DNA from 4 places in the Paenibacillus sp. FSL K6-1330 genome. Region 4 is predicted to be linked to each of the others. Evidence: predicted binding sites of a transcription regulator. Region 4 holds the regulator's gene; each other region holds the start of a gene.
The links. Region 4 encodes Rex, which represses fermentation and respiration genes when NADH is low (regulators of the CRP and FNR family bind a similar motif). Its sites were predicted from a motif close to TTGTGAAATATTTCACAA; they were not measured.
Positions count from the first base shown of each region.

Region 1 (3,197 bases), 3.2 Mb from region 4:
TCCGATCAAGGCCAGCAGAAGAAAGACAAGCGGAATGTAGAAGCCGCTGAACAGCGTAGCATACCAGTTCGGGAAGGCGGCGAACATCGCGCCGCCCGCCGTCAGCAACCAGACCTCGTTAGCATCCCAGAACGGGCCGATCGAGTTGATCAGCACCCGGCGCTGGGTATCATTTTTGGCCAGCAGCTGCGTGGACATCCCGACCCCGAAGTCGAAGCCCTCCAAGAAGAAGAACCCGATAAACAATACGGCAACGAGCACAAACCACAGTTCGTTAAGAGACAGCATTGTAGCCCTCCTTATTAAACGGATCGCTTGCGTGGTGGTCATCTTCCTCCGCCGCATACGGTCCTTTCTTAATGACTTTAATAAATAGATACGCCATGACGGCTGCCAGCACCGCATAAATGGCGGTAAACATGATCAGCGAGAACAGAATCGAGCCTGCGCTGACGTTCGGTGAAACACTGTTCTCCGTGGTGATCAGTCCGAATACCGTCCACGGCTGCCGCCCGATCTCCGTCATAATCCACCCCGACGTGTTGGCAATGAACGGAAGTGAAATACCGAACAGCATCAGTCTGAGGAACCATTTACCGGCCTTCTCGACCTTTTTGCGCAGCATGAGCCATGCTCCGTACAACCCCAGCAGAATCATGATGCTGCCTGCGGCCACCATAATCCGGAAGCTCCAGAACGTGGTGCGTACAGGAGGGATATAATCTCCAGGTCCATACTGCTGTTCGTATTGCGCCTGCAGCTCCTTCATCCCGATGACTTCACCGGAAAACTTGCTATAGGACAAAAAGCTGAGCAAATACGGGATTTTAAACTCCATCGTGTTCTCCTGCTTATCCGGATCGATGGCTGCAATGACCGTCCAAGGCGCAGGATCGTCACTCGTTTCCCATAGGCTCTCCGCAGCAGCCATCTTCATCGGCTGCGTATCCACCAGATACTGTGCTTGCTGGTGACCGAACACCGCAACCAGAATGGAGGTGATGAGGCCAATCACGATGGCGATATGAAATGATTTCTTAAAGAAATCCAAATCTTGCTTTTTCATTAGCTTGTAGGCACTCACACCCGCTACGAGGAACGCCCCGGTTGCCAGTGCCCCGAAGATTGTATGCGGGAACTCTACCAACAGCTGACCGTTCGTAATCAGTGCGAAGAAATCATTCATCTCCGCTCGCCCGTTGTTCATCTCGAACCCAACGGGACGCTGCATGAACGAATTCGCTGCCAGAATCCAGAAGGCGGACATCAGGGTGCCGAAGGACACCAGCCAGATACTGAGCAGATGGACCTTCTTCGATAACCGATCCCAACCGAATATCCATAGTCCGATAAACGTCGACTCGAGGAAAAACGCCAGCAGCGCTTCGATGGCAAGTGGTGCACCAAACACGTCCCCGACAAACCGCGAGTAATCCGACCAGTTCATGCCGAACTGGAATTCCTGCAGAATCCCTGTCACAACCCCGACCGCAAAGTTAATCAGGAACAGCTTTCCCCAGAACTTGGCCATTTTCTTGTAGACTTCCTGGCCTTTGACAACATACATCGTCTCCATGATGGCAATCAGAAACGCCAATCCGATGGACAACGGTACGAAAATAAAGTGAAAAATGGTTGTCGATGCGAATTGAATTCGCGCCAGCATAACCGGATCCATATTAAGATACCCCTTTCTTTAGCTCACGTGATCACTTCAAATTTGATTCTTTTTGTATTGTCGCAGACCACGCCCTAAAGGATTGTGATAAACATCACAATATCAGGGCTGAAACGGGGGCAAAAAGTTATAAATTTGTGACGAAAATCACTAAGTAGGCGGTGGAATATGTGAGGATTATCAATTGGAACATGGCTTGCGGCATCCACTCACAGGCCAAGCCCGGTATTTACGCACCAAAAAAGCAGGTTCGCCCTCAGGCCAACCTGCTTCGGTGTATCTGCAATCTTATTGAACCGCGCCAATCTCGGTCTCGATGAGCTTGAATTCCGTTACGTCTGCGATCCCGCGGTTGGTAATGCGGATTTCCGGAATCACCGGCAGCGCAATCAGCGAGAAGGTCATGAACGGCGCATGGATATAGCATCCGAGCTCCTTCCAAGCTTCCTCCAAGGCAGCGACTTCTTCCGCTACGATCTCAACCGGACGGTCCGCCAGCAAACCGGCAATCGGCATCGCCACCTTCGCCAGCACCTTGCCGTCCCGTACTACGATCATGCCGCCTCCGCACGCCGCCAGCTCATTTGCCGCGAGTGCCATATCCTCGGCATTCGTACCCATCACAAGCAGATTGTGACTGTCGTGCGCAACGGTAGACGCAACCGCGCCGGACTTGAGTCCGAAGCCGCTGGCAAAACCGAGCGAGATTTGTCCCGTCGTGCCGTGGCGCTCAATGCATGCCAACTGAACCACGTCCTGATCCAGGTCTGGCTGGATCACCCCTTGCTCAACGGAGAGCACCGCCGTCATCTTGGCGGTACGGGCGCTGTTCTCGATGACGCGGACCACGTTCACTTCCGTACGTGCGGCATCGAATTTGCTGCGCAGCAGGAAGTCATCCGCGGTAAGCGAACGCTGCAGCCGAACCGAGTTAAACGCTTTTTCCGGATATTGATATACCGGGAACGCCTTCACGAGCCGGCCGTTCTCTGCAACCACTTCGCCATCCGTGATCACAACGGAAGGTACCATGCTTTTCAGATCATCAATCAGCAAAATATCTGCCGTTTTGCCTGGCGAAATGCTGCCAAGCTCCATGTCCATGCCGAAATAACGAGCCACGTTGATCGTTCCCAGCTGGATCGCCGTAACCGGGTCCACGCCCTCTTCCATAGCGCGGCGGACCACGTGGTTCATGTGTCCGAGTCTCAGCAGCGTCTGCGGATACACATCATCCGTAACCAGAGAGATATTGTCTGTACGCACCTTATCTACCGTTATAACCTTAACAACTTCCTTCACATCCTGCCAAGCTGAACCCTCACGGATCATCAGGTGCATACCGAGGCGAACCTTCTCCAAGGCCTGCTCTCTGGTTACCGTTTCATGGTCGGAGCTTACGCCGGTTGCCATATATGCCTGCAGCATCCGGACATCCTCTGCCGGAAAATGTCCTGTCACCGTCTTGCCCGCACGCAGCGTGGCTTCGATCTCCCCGCTCATGGTCGGATCGCCATAC
Region 1 is NZ_CP150269.1:7,026,428-7,029,624, forward strand. Features, by position in the region: gene cydB (cytochrome d ubiquinol oxidase subunit II) at 1-288, opposite strand, end outside; gene NYE54_RS31995 (cytochrome ubiquinol oxidase subunit I) at 275-1,678, opposite strand; gene ade (adenine deaminase) at 1,967-3,197, opposite strand, start outside.
Region 1: NYE54_RS31995 (cytochrome ubiquinol oxidase subunit I) is a predicted target of Rex. The motif match lies at 1,761-1,778, and genes of this name have one in related genera.

Region 2 (3,197 bases), 3.3 Mb from region 4:
TCTGTATGCCGTCGGCGTGTTTATCCCTTTTACCCTCTCCCAAACAGGGATGATGGTGAAGTGGATTCGCGAAAAGCCCGAAGGATGGATCGTCAAGCTGATCATTAATACCACCGGCGCATGCATTAGCTTTATCGTGACGATGATCTTCTTTTTCACGAAATTCGCCCAAGTGTGGACCGTCTTGATTTTCCTGCCGCTGATCATTTGGATCTTCACACGAATCCACAAACATTATGAGGCCGTAGCAGACCAGCTGCGAATTACGACCTGTGAGCCGGTTAAGCCGATTGAGGGAAATGTTATTATTCTGCCTGTGGCGGGAATCACGCATGTGGTGGAGAACTCGCTGAATTATGCCAAATCACTGGGAGCAGGACAAATTATCGCGGTGTACGTGCCGTTCGAGCGGGAGGACGAGGCGGCCTTCCAGGAAAAATGGAAGAAGTGGCAGCCGGACATCCGGCTGGTGACGCTGCACTCGCCTTATCGGAGCATCATTCAGCCGCTGACCAAATTCATCGATACCGTGCAGCGGAAGGCAAGCGAATCCCACTACCAGGTTACCGTTGTCATACCGCAGTTCATCCCCAAGAAGGGCTGGCATAACTTCCTGCACAATCAGTCCAGCTTGCTCATTCGCGCACATTTACTGTATCGGAGAGATGTGATTATCACCACAGTACCTTACCATTTAAAAAAATAGCGGGCTTGTTCCGCTGCGACTTATACAAGGAATCCACTCCGCCAACAACACTAAAAAAGCTGCGATCATCCGATCCCTATTCTTAAGGGAGCGGTCAATTGCAGCTTTTTTTCCTCCGCCTAGACGCTTACCAGGCTTCGGGATATTAAGAAACATTCTGCGCAGAATGAACCTGTTGAGCAGTGCCGGTAGTTGGCGCAGACGGCAGTGCGGCGTCTTGTTCGCCGCGAAGCATGACCTCAACCTTATCATCCTTCTTCAAATATACGGTCCCGTAGGCAGCTCCCACAAACAGCGCGCCTCCGACGAAATTGCCAAGCCATACCGGAATGAAGTTCACCAGATACTCGCCCCAGCTGTAATATCCTTCAAATATCGCTGCCGGAATGAGGAACATATTGGCCACCACGTGCTGAAAGCCAATGGCTACAAACGCCATCGTCGGAAACCAGATCCCGAGAATTTTGCCACTCATCTGATCCGATCCGTAGGACAGCCACACAGCGAGCGCCACGAGCCAGTTGCACCCGATGCCCGACAAGAAGGCCTGCAGGAAGCTGTCGTCGATCTTATGACCTGCCATGTCCACCAGCTTCTCCAGATAAACGCCGCTGCCTGTCAGACCCGTCACATGACCAAAGAAATAAGCGACGAATAACGCCCCTGCCATATTGCTTACCGTGACAAGAGCTAAATTTCGTACCATTTCTTTCGTGGAAATTCGCTTCTTGAATCTGGCCAGGGACACGGCCATCATGTTGCCTGTCAGAAGCTCTCCGCCCGCTAGCAATACAAGAATCAGTCCGACAGGGAATATCGCCGCGCCTATAAAACCGGCAATGCCTCCCCAAGCCTCCGATGCTCCGGCAATTACGCGAATATCCAGCAAAAAGCCGAGCGCAATAAAAGCACCCGCCAAAAATCCTAATATCATCACGTTCATAGCGGAGTTATGTGCTTTTTTCACCCCGTTCTCCAAGGTGATCTCCGCAATGCGATCAGGTTTGTAATAGGCCATGGCCGCTCCCCCATTTCTCCCGCATTCCGTCCTGAAATCTCTCGAATGCAGCGTCTGATGTTTCTGTTTACAGTTACTCATATTGTACCGCAGCCTCCATAGCAAGAACGTGAATTATATCACGATCGTGTGCGGCAGAGGGGACAAGACAGCCTCTGTCCTGGCTGCTCTTGATTTGCCCTGACTCATTCGCTCGAATCCGAGCGAGCGGTACATGTAAAATAGCGGTGTCGGAGTTGACTCCGACACCGCTTGGTTGGTGCTTTTACAACCATGTTCTAACCCAGCAAGCCTATGCCTTTAACCACCATCATGTTCGAATCCAGCAGCCTATGCCTTTTTACCGCACCATCATGTTCTAACCCGGCAAGCCTATGCCTTTATACCACCAGCCTATGCCTCGGCGGCAGTCTCTACCCTAACAGGCGTTTCCTTTTCCTGAACCGGAACGTTCGAGATCGGAAGCTTCATGCTAATGAAGGATGACAGCAGGAAGAGCGCACCTGCCGTGAAATACACGACCACAATGGAGGTTGCCGACATATACCACCCCGTAAACCCGGAGCCGATGAGCAGCATGCCGGTAAAAATCGGTGTCATCACGCCGTTCAGCCGACCGATGAATTTCTCTTCCACCTGCTGCATCATCACGGCCATCAATACCGTCTGCGCCATCGCCATCAGCACCCCGGTTATGAAGCGCATCGTGCCGGTCAGGATCGGCCACTGGGACAGCACCTCGACAAAGGTCGAAAGGCCAAGGAAGGCAAGCCCGGCGAACAGCAAGTAGGAACCTTTCACTTTGCCCGCAATCACCGCTGCGATCACACCGCCAATCAACATGCCAAGACCCTCTAGCGCGGTGAACCACTGAACGCTGGACATTGCCAACTGTAGACGCTCCGTGATGACAAAGATATCGAGCGGCTGAACAAGTCCGCTGCCGAGCGCCAATAAAACGTAAACCACCAGCAGCACCTTCAGCAGCCGACTGGAGCCGATGTAAGTGAAACCTGCCTTCAAGTCCTTCATAAATGAACCGGTCGATTCCGAATGGTTAGAGGGCTCATCCACACTGGAAGGGAGAAACACCAGCACGATCGCCGAAGCGCCGAACAGAACCAACAAGCTGATTAAAGAGGCCTGCAATCCAAATGCTTGATAGATCGTCGTGCCGACCATCGGTCCCAAAATGATGAACAGCGACATCGAGGTCTGGGACAAAGCCGTTGCCGCGGGCACATGCTCATCCGGCAAGCAGCGCTTGATGATCTTCATGGACGAAGGCTGCGAGAATTGGGATACAACGGCTGAGACCAGGGTCACCGCAAACACGGCCTGCCAATATCCCGCATACACAACGAAGAGGATAAGCAATATGGATAAAAAGCTTAGAATGTCCCCCCAGATCATCGTTCGCTTGGGGCGCCAACGGTCCGCCAGCACGCCGCCAATCATGGAAATCACAAAGAT
Region 2 is NZ_CP150269.1:6,959,486-6,962,682, forward strand. Features, by position in the region: gene NYE54_RS31710 (APC family permease) at 1-706, shown strand, start outside; gene NYE54_RS31715 (formate/nitrite transporter family protein) at 852-1,724, opposite strand; gene NYE54_RS31720 (MFS transporter) at 2,118-3,197, opposite strand, start outside.
Region 2: NYE54_RS31715 (formate/nitrite transporter family protein) is a predicted target of Rex. The motif match lies at 1,832-1,849, and genes of this name have one in related genera.

Region 3 (3,197 bases), 1.1 Mb from region 4:
TGTCACTTCTCCAGCAGCGTACAGTCCCGGAATAACCTTACCTTCTGTCGACAGAACACGTGCTTTCGTATCAATGACCAGTCCACCCATTGTATGATGGACCGACGGAACTGCTTTTTGAATATAATACGGGCCTTTTTCCAGCGATACCAAACCACCACGATGGTTGTAATCCAGATCCTTGCCTGTCTTCGCATACTCGTTGACTTTACTTATAGTCTCTTTCAATGTTTCTACATTTACCTTGAAGAAATTAGCCGCATCTTCAATCGTGTCAGCCTTATAGAGCATTCCCTCTCTAACTAATTGATCATACTCATCTTGGTGCACTTCGATCGTCTTGCCGATATCGGCGATTTCCTGATTCCAGAATTGGTAAGCGTAACGCCCTTCTTGTGCTAGAATTGCCTTAGAAATGACATCGCGTCGTTCCAATTCCTCTACAAATCGTGTTCCCCCTTGGTTAATCAGTATCGCGCCATCAAACCGGGAATCGGCCACAAGTGAGATTACACCTGTAGCAGGGTCACAGATCGGATAGGTCTGAATATTCTCCATATTCGTAATATCTGCATTAACTGCTTGAGCCATAACAATCCCGTCACCTGTCGTCCCTGGCGTATCCGTAGACATATAGCTCTCATCCAACTCAGGATTATATTGCTTACGCATCTCAATATTAGAACCAAATCCACCGGACGCTATGATAACGCCTTTGTTCGCATGGAAGGTCACCTTTTGACCATTTGTGCTCGCATCAACGCCAACTATTTTACCACTCTCATCCGTTAGTAGGTTCTCAGCTTTCATGTTTGTCTTGATCTTAACTCCAAGCTCTTCGGCCTTGGTCTTGAGCTTCGTAATCAATTCCGCCCCTGTATGGCCGACAGGAATAAGTGCACGCTTACGGGAATGTCCCCCGAACTGGAAGAGGTGATCGGATAAAAACTCTACTTTTACCTCGTCACGTAACCATTCGGCTGAACCCAGTGCTTGCTCGGACAAAATCTTCACGATTTCCGGCTGGCCTAGATTGTCGCCACCCTTCATCGTATCCTGATAAAATAACTCTGGGCTATCATCGGTAATGCCAAGTGCATGCTGAACCCAGTTGTCAGGCGCATTCATCTCCCCACCGGAGATCAATGTGTTACCGCCAACGGTCGGCATCTTCTCCAGAATAACTACGCTTACTCCGGCATCTGCTGCTTCGAGCGCTGCACTAAAGCCAGCACCGCCCGCGCCGATCACGACGACATCGTACGTTTGTTCCGACTCTTCGGTCTGTTTCGCATCAGTTGTTCCACTACCTGCCACCAGCGCAATTCCCGATTTAACAATCGCATCCTGAATTGCATCCAAATACCCCTTGCTCGTCACACTAGATCCACTAATAACATCTACCTCTGCACTATTTGCCTGCATGACATTTTCCTTTAATTGAGTATATACAGGCTCCGATAGTACTTCATTTTCCTTCTGCTCCAGAACCTTCACATCCGTGATTTTATAATCCGTAAAGGTTACCTCAACTTTAATGTCACCATGCTTACCACTACCTACCCCAATGGCCGTCGTTGTACCATTCGATGCATCCTTTGCGTTTTCTTTCGAGCCGCAAGCTGCCATCGTAAATACAAGTGCCAGCACCATAATAATGGACAATACTCTAGCTGCGTGTTTTCTCATAGTTCCTCCCCTGATAACGTTTGTACTTGAATTTTAAACATTGTGAAAAAATGTGCAATATGTATTATAGGCTATGCATCTCCAAATGTATTTGCACATTTTGGACTTTATTTATACATTTTGGATAAGTGATACTTCTCATTTATAAAGGGAATGCAACATGATGTAATAAAGACATGCACTCAATACAACGAAAAATTACATTATATGCCGGAGGATGCTTTCTCTTACTATTCCTTGCGTTGTTAGTCGCCATACACATAGAGATGGAACGAACGGTCGTCCCACTCAATGAATCACTGACACAGCAAATCGTCAATGCCCGGAGCGAACAAATATCCTATTGGTTTCAGCAGCGGATTGGAGAAGTCGAAATGCTCGCCACCCTTGCTTCTGATCATCACTTGACTCGAGAAGAGCTGTTACGCGAAAGTCGCAAGCTCGAACAACGTCGAGGTCATGACTACGAGTCCATTCGGATTGTTGATCTCCAAGGAAACTCTTGGACGCCGGATAGCAACTCTTTCTCTATATTAAATCGAGACTATTATAAAGAACTGATTTCGTCGAATGCTCCCTGCGTTGTAAGTAACGTTATTGTTTCAAGAGCCAACAAAGCAGAGATTGTTGTTATTCTGTACCGTGTTGAACCGCTAGTTCATGAGGATGCAGCTTACATCGCAGCCGCCGTTCCTATCGGTAAAATGAAAGATATCGCCCAAGACATTTTGGTGTATGACGGTAGAGGATCGCTTATCGTTAATTCAGAATTTCCAGAACTGGATGATTCCAGAGCTAACATGGCTATCTTTACGGCTTCGATTACCGGTGTTCCGGGCTGGAAGCTCATATTCCAAGTGCCGAAATCCCAGCTTACCCAAGGTATGACGAAGACCCAGCGGTCGGCTCTTATGGTAGGAACTGTAGTAGGTATCTTCTTTTTGATACTCGTCCTATTATTGGGCTCCTCCATAGCTAAGCCGATACAGGCGCTGCGTCAATTGATGAGACAAGTGGAAGACGGTGACTGGAGCGTGCGTTCTAACGATAAAAGGCGCGATGAGATTGGAGAGTTAGCGCGTAGTTTCAATCAAATGCTCATTAAGCTATATCAATCCCAGCAAGAAAAGAAGGAAATGGAGCTGCAGATGATTCACGAACAGATTAAGCCCCATTTTCTGTATAATACACTGGATACGATTCAATGGATGGCTGCAAGCCATGACGCAAATGATGTGGTGGACATTGTAGAATCCTTAAGCACGTATTTCCGGCTTGGACTCAGCAGCGGCAGTCAATTTGTAACGCTGGAACAAGAATTTCAACATGTCGAGAGCTACTTAAATATCCAATGTGTTCGGTATGATGATATTCTGGATTACGAATTGAGCTATGACAAGCATTTGGAACAACATCAGATCATTCGGTTCATCCTTCAACCACTCGTTGAAAATGCGATTTATCACGGAATCAAGCCGCTGACAAACCAGAAAAGTAAAATATCAATT
Region 3 is NZ_CP150269.1:3,957,253-3,960,449, forward strand. Features, by position in the region: gene NYE54_RS17720 (flavocytochrome c) at 1-1,689, opposite strand, end outside; gene NYE54_RS17725 (sensor histidine kinase) at 1,866-3,197, shown strand, end outside.
Region 3: NYE54_RS17720 (flavocytochrome c) is a predicted target of Rex. The motif match lies at 1,730-1,747, and genes of this name have one in related genera.

Region 4 (3,197 bases):
ATAATCGGTCCGTGGAAGGAAGTGCGCTTGATCCGTGTTCAGTGCGATCATATCTGCTTTCATTCCTACCGCAAGTGTGCCGATATCCTCAATGAACGCCGATCGGGCTCCATACTCTGTTCCCATCCGAAGCGCTTCGGATGCTGGAATGGCTGTTGGGTCCCCGCTTACCCCTTTATGGATCAGTGCAGCCAGTCGCATCTCTTCAAACATATCCAGGTTATTGTTACTCGCAGGTCCATCGGTACCCAGCGACACCGTTACGCCGGCTTTCAGCAGTGCAGGCACGCGAGCGATGCCGCTGGCAAGCTTCAAATTGCTGCCTGGATTATGCGACACCATAACTTGATGCTTGGCCAGGATTTCGATTTCTTCATCGGTCAGATGGACGGCATGCGCAAGCAGCGTTGGACGGGAGAACATGCCAAGCTTCTCCAAATGGGCAACAGGGCGAAGTCCGTAGTCTTTTACATTCTGAGCTACTTCCGTTTCCGTTTCGGACATATGCGTATGCAAAGGCAGATTCAAATCATGCGATGCCTGAACGAATTTTTCGATGAAATCCGGGGGGCACGTATAAGGTGCATGCGGGGAAATCATCGTCGTAATTCTCCCGTCAGCCTTGCCATGCCAGTCTTTTGCGAATGCCACCGCCTCATCCAGCTTCTGCTGCTGCACCTCAGGCGGACACAATCCGATGACGCCGCGCATCAGGACGCCGCGCATTCCTGAGTCCTGCACAACCTTGGCAACCTGATCCATATGATCATACATATCCACAAATGTCGTGGTTCCGCCTTTGATCATCTCCAGCACGGAGAGTGCGGTTCCCCAGTATACATCGTCGGCCGTGAATTTGGCTTCCATAGGCCACATTTTTTCCTGAAGCCATACCTGCAGTGTCAGATCGTCGCCATAACCGCGGAGCAGGGACATCGCCGCATGTCCGTGCGTGTTCACTAACCCCGGTAGGAAAAACAGATGAGTTCCGTCGATAACTTCTGTTCCCTCTTGGACGGTTGGCTCTTCTTCACCCAGATAGGTTATCCGGTCATTCTCCACAACCATATATCCGCGTAACACGGATCTTCCTTCCTCTAATACCGCAAACGTTCCGTTCTTAACCATCCACTTCGTTATCGTCATGTGCTGCATCCTCCTTGCCGTTATCCAAATAATAGGCCAAACTCTGCAAATCTGTAGTAAAATCAGCCGTATGAATCCGGATATGGGATGGGGCTTTCAGGATGGTTGGCGCAAAATTCAGGATAGCCTCGATGCCTGCGGCGATAAGCTGATTGGCTACATTCTGCGCTTCAAAATCCGGAACGGTGATTATCCCGATACGAATGCCGTACTCATGAACCGTCTTCTCCAGTTCCTCCATCGGCTGTACAACCAAATTGTTAATTTTCATACCAACTTTGGGAGAATACGAATCGAAAACCGCCACAATCTTCATATTGTCCTTCAGAAATGCATTGTAATTCGATAATGCATGTCCAAGATTACCGGCCCCAATCAATGCGACATTGATCTTCTGGTCCAGCTTTAGAATCTGGCGAATTTTCTCGATCAGATAAGATACGTCATATCCGATCCCTTTCCGTCCAAAATCACCGAAATACGCTAGGTCCTTACGAATTTGAGCAGGATTGAGGTCCAGTTTTTGTCCCAGTTCCTGGGAGGAAACCGTGGAGACCTCCCTTTTCTGAAGCTCATTCAAATAGCGCAAGTATACAGGTAATCTGCGGACCACGGCTTCCGAAATTTTTTCCGATTTCATTCATGCTCCCCCTAATAATAGGTTAATAACTACATTTTTTTGTGACAGATCATTTCGTTCATTGTTTCACTTTTATTCAGCTTGGTTCTCTATGCCTGCCTCTTCCTGCAGCCATTCCGAAATTCGGGGAACGATCCCCTCTGTCGGCATATGCTCCATCTTCGGCCCCGGCAAAGAATATAAGAAATATTTCCCGTAATAGGATTCAATGACCCGGGTATCGTAGACAATGACAATCCCCTTATCTTGCGCGGTCCGCACCAGTCGGCCAAATCCCTGTTTGAAGCGAATGACCGCTTGCGGAACCGAAAGTTTCATGAACGGGTTCTTCTTCTGCTGCTGCAGCAATTCGCTCTTGGCTTCGACCAAGGGATGATTCGGCGGCTGGAACGGCAGCCGGACGATCGCAAGGCAAGTGAGCGCCTCCCCGGGTATGTCTACCCCTTCCCAGAAGGAGCTCGTACCCAGCAGGACCGAAGCACTGCTATCCTGGAATCTCCGGATTAACTTGGTACGGCTGGTTCCGTCCATCCCTTGTCCCAGTACCGTAATATCGCTGGATGCCAGCGCCTCCTTCAACGGCTCGTGAACCTGACGCAGCATGCGGTACGAAGTGAACAGCACAAGCATGCGGCCATGCGTAGCGATTGCCGTATCGGCCAATGATTGCACAAGTGTATTCACAAAGAGTGCATCCCCGACCGAGCCCTTCACGCTCGGAAAATCGCGCGGCACGACAAGGAGGGCCTGCTCCCTGTAATTAAACGGGGACGGCAGCAGAACCGTGTTCAAGTTGCCGCTATCTGCCGCTTCCTGAAGACCCAAGTTCTCGATCATGAACTGAAACGATTTATCCACCGACAAGGTCGCCGATGTCAGGATCACGCTTTGTTTCTTGTCAAAAAACAATTCCTTCAAGTGGGTGCTAACATCGACAGGCACTGCATAAAGCTGCAGCGATTTGCCGCGGAAATTCCCGTTAGCCTCCATCCAGTATACCGTGCCTTCATCATTCAGAGCCATGAAGGACCTCAGGTCCTCGCGGTGTGCGGCCAGGTCCTTAAACAGACCCGATAGGTCTGTTAACAAACTGTCCGCGCTGTAGTCGTCCAGATCTTCCTTCATCTCGGCGATCAGCTTGTCACCCTTGCGAACGACATCGCCCAGCGTCACATGAATTTGATGCTCCAACTCGGCCAGCGAATCCCAATCCTTCGGCTTCTTCAGAGGCGATAAGCGAAGCGAGAATTGACCGGCATCCCCCGGAGTCGCGTCTCCGCGTTCCGGAAGTAGTCCGAACAATTGATCGCTGAGCCGGTCCCAATTCTCTTTTGCGGTGATCAGATCCGGATAAATCCGGTCTATGATGGAGGACCACTCGACAGCCTTCTCATGCGACGATGCTTGCAGC
Region 4 is NZ_CP150269.1:2,809,159-2,812,355, reverse strand. Features, by position in the region: gene NYE54_RS12790 (amidohydrolase) at 1-1,146, opposite strand, end outside; gene NYE54_RS12785 (redox-sensing transcriptional repressor Rex) at 1,121-1,786, opposite strand; gene dinG (ATP-dependent DNA helicase DinG) at 1,859-3,197, opposite strand, start outside.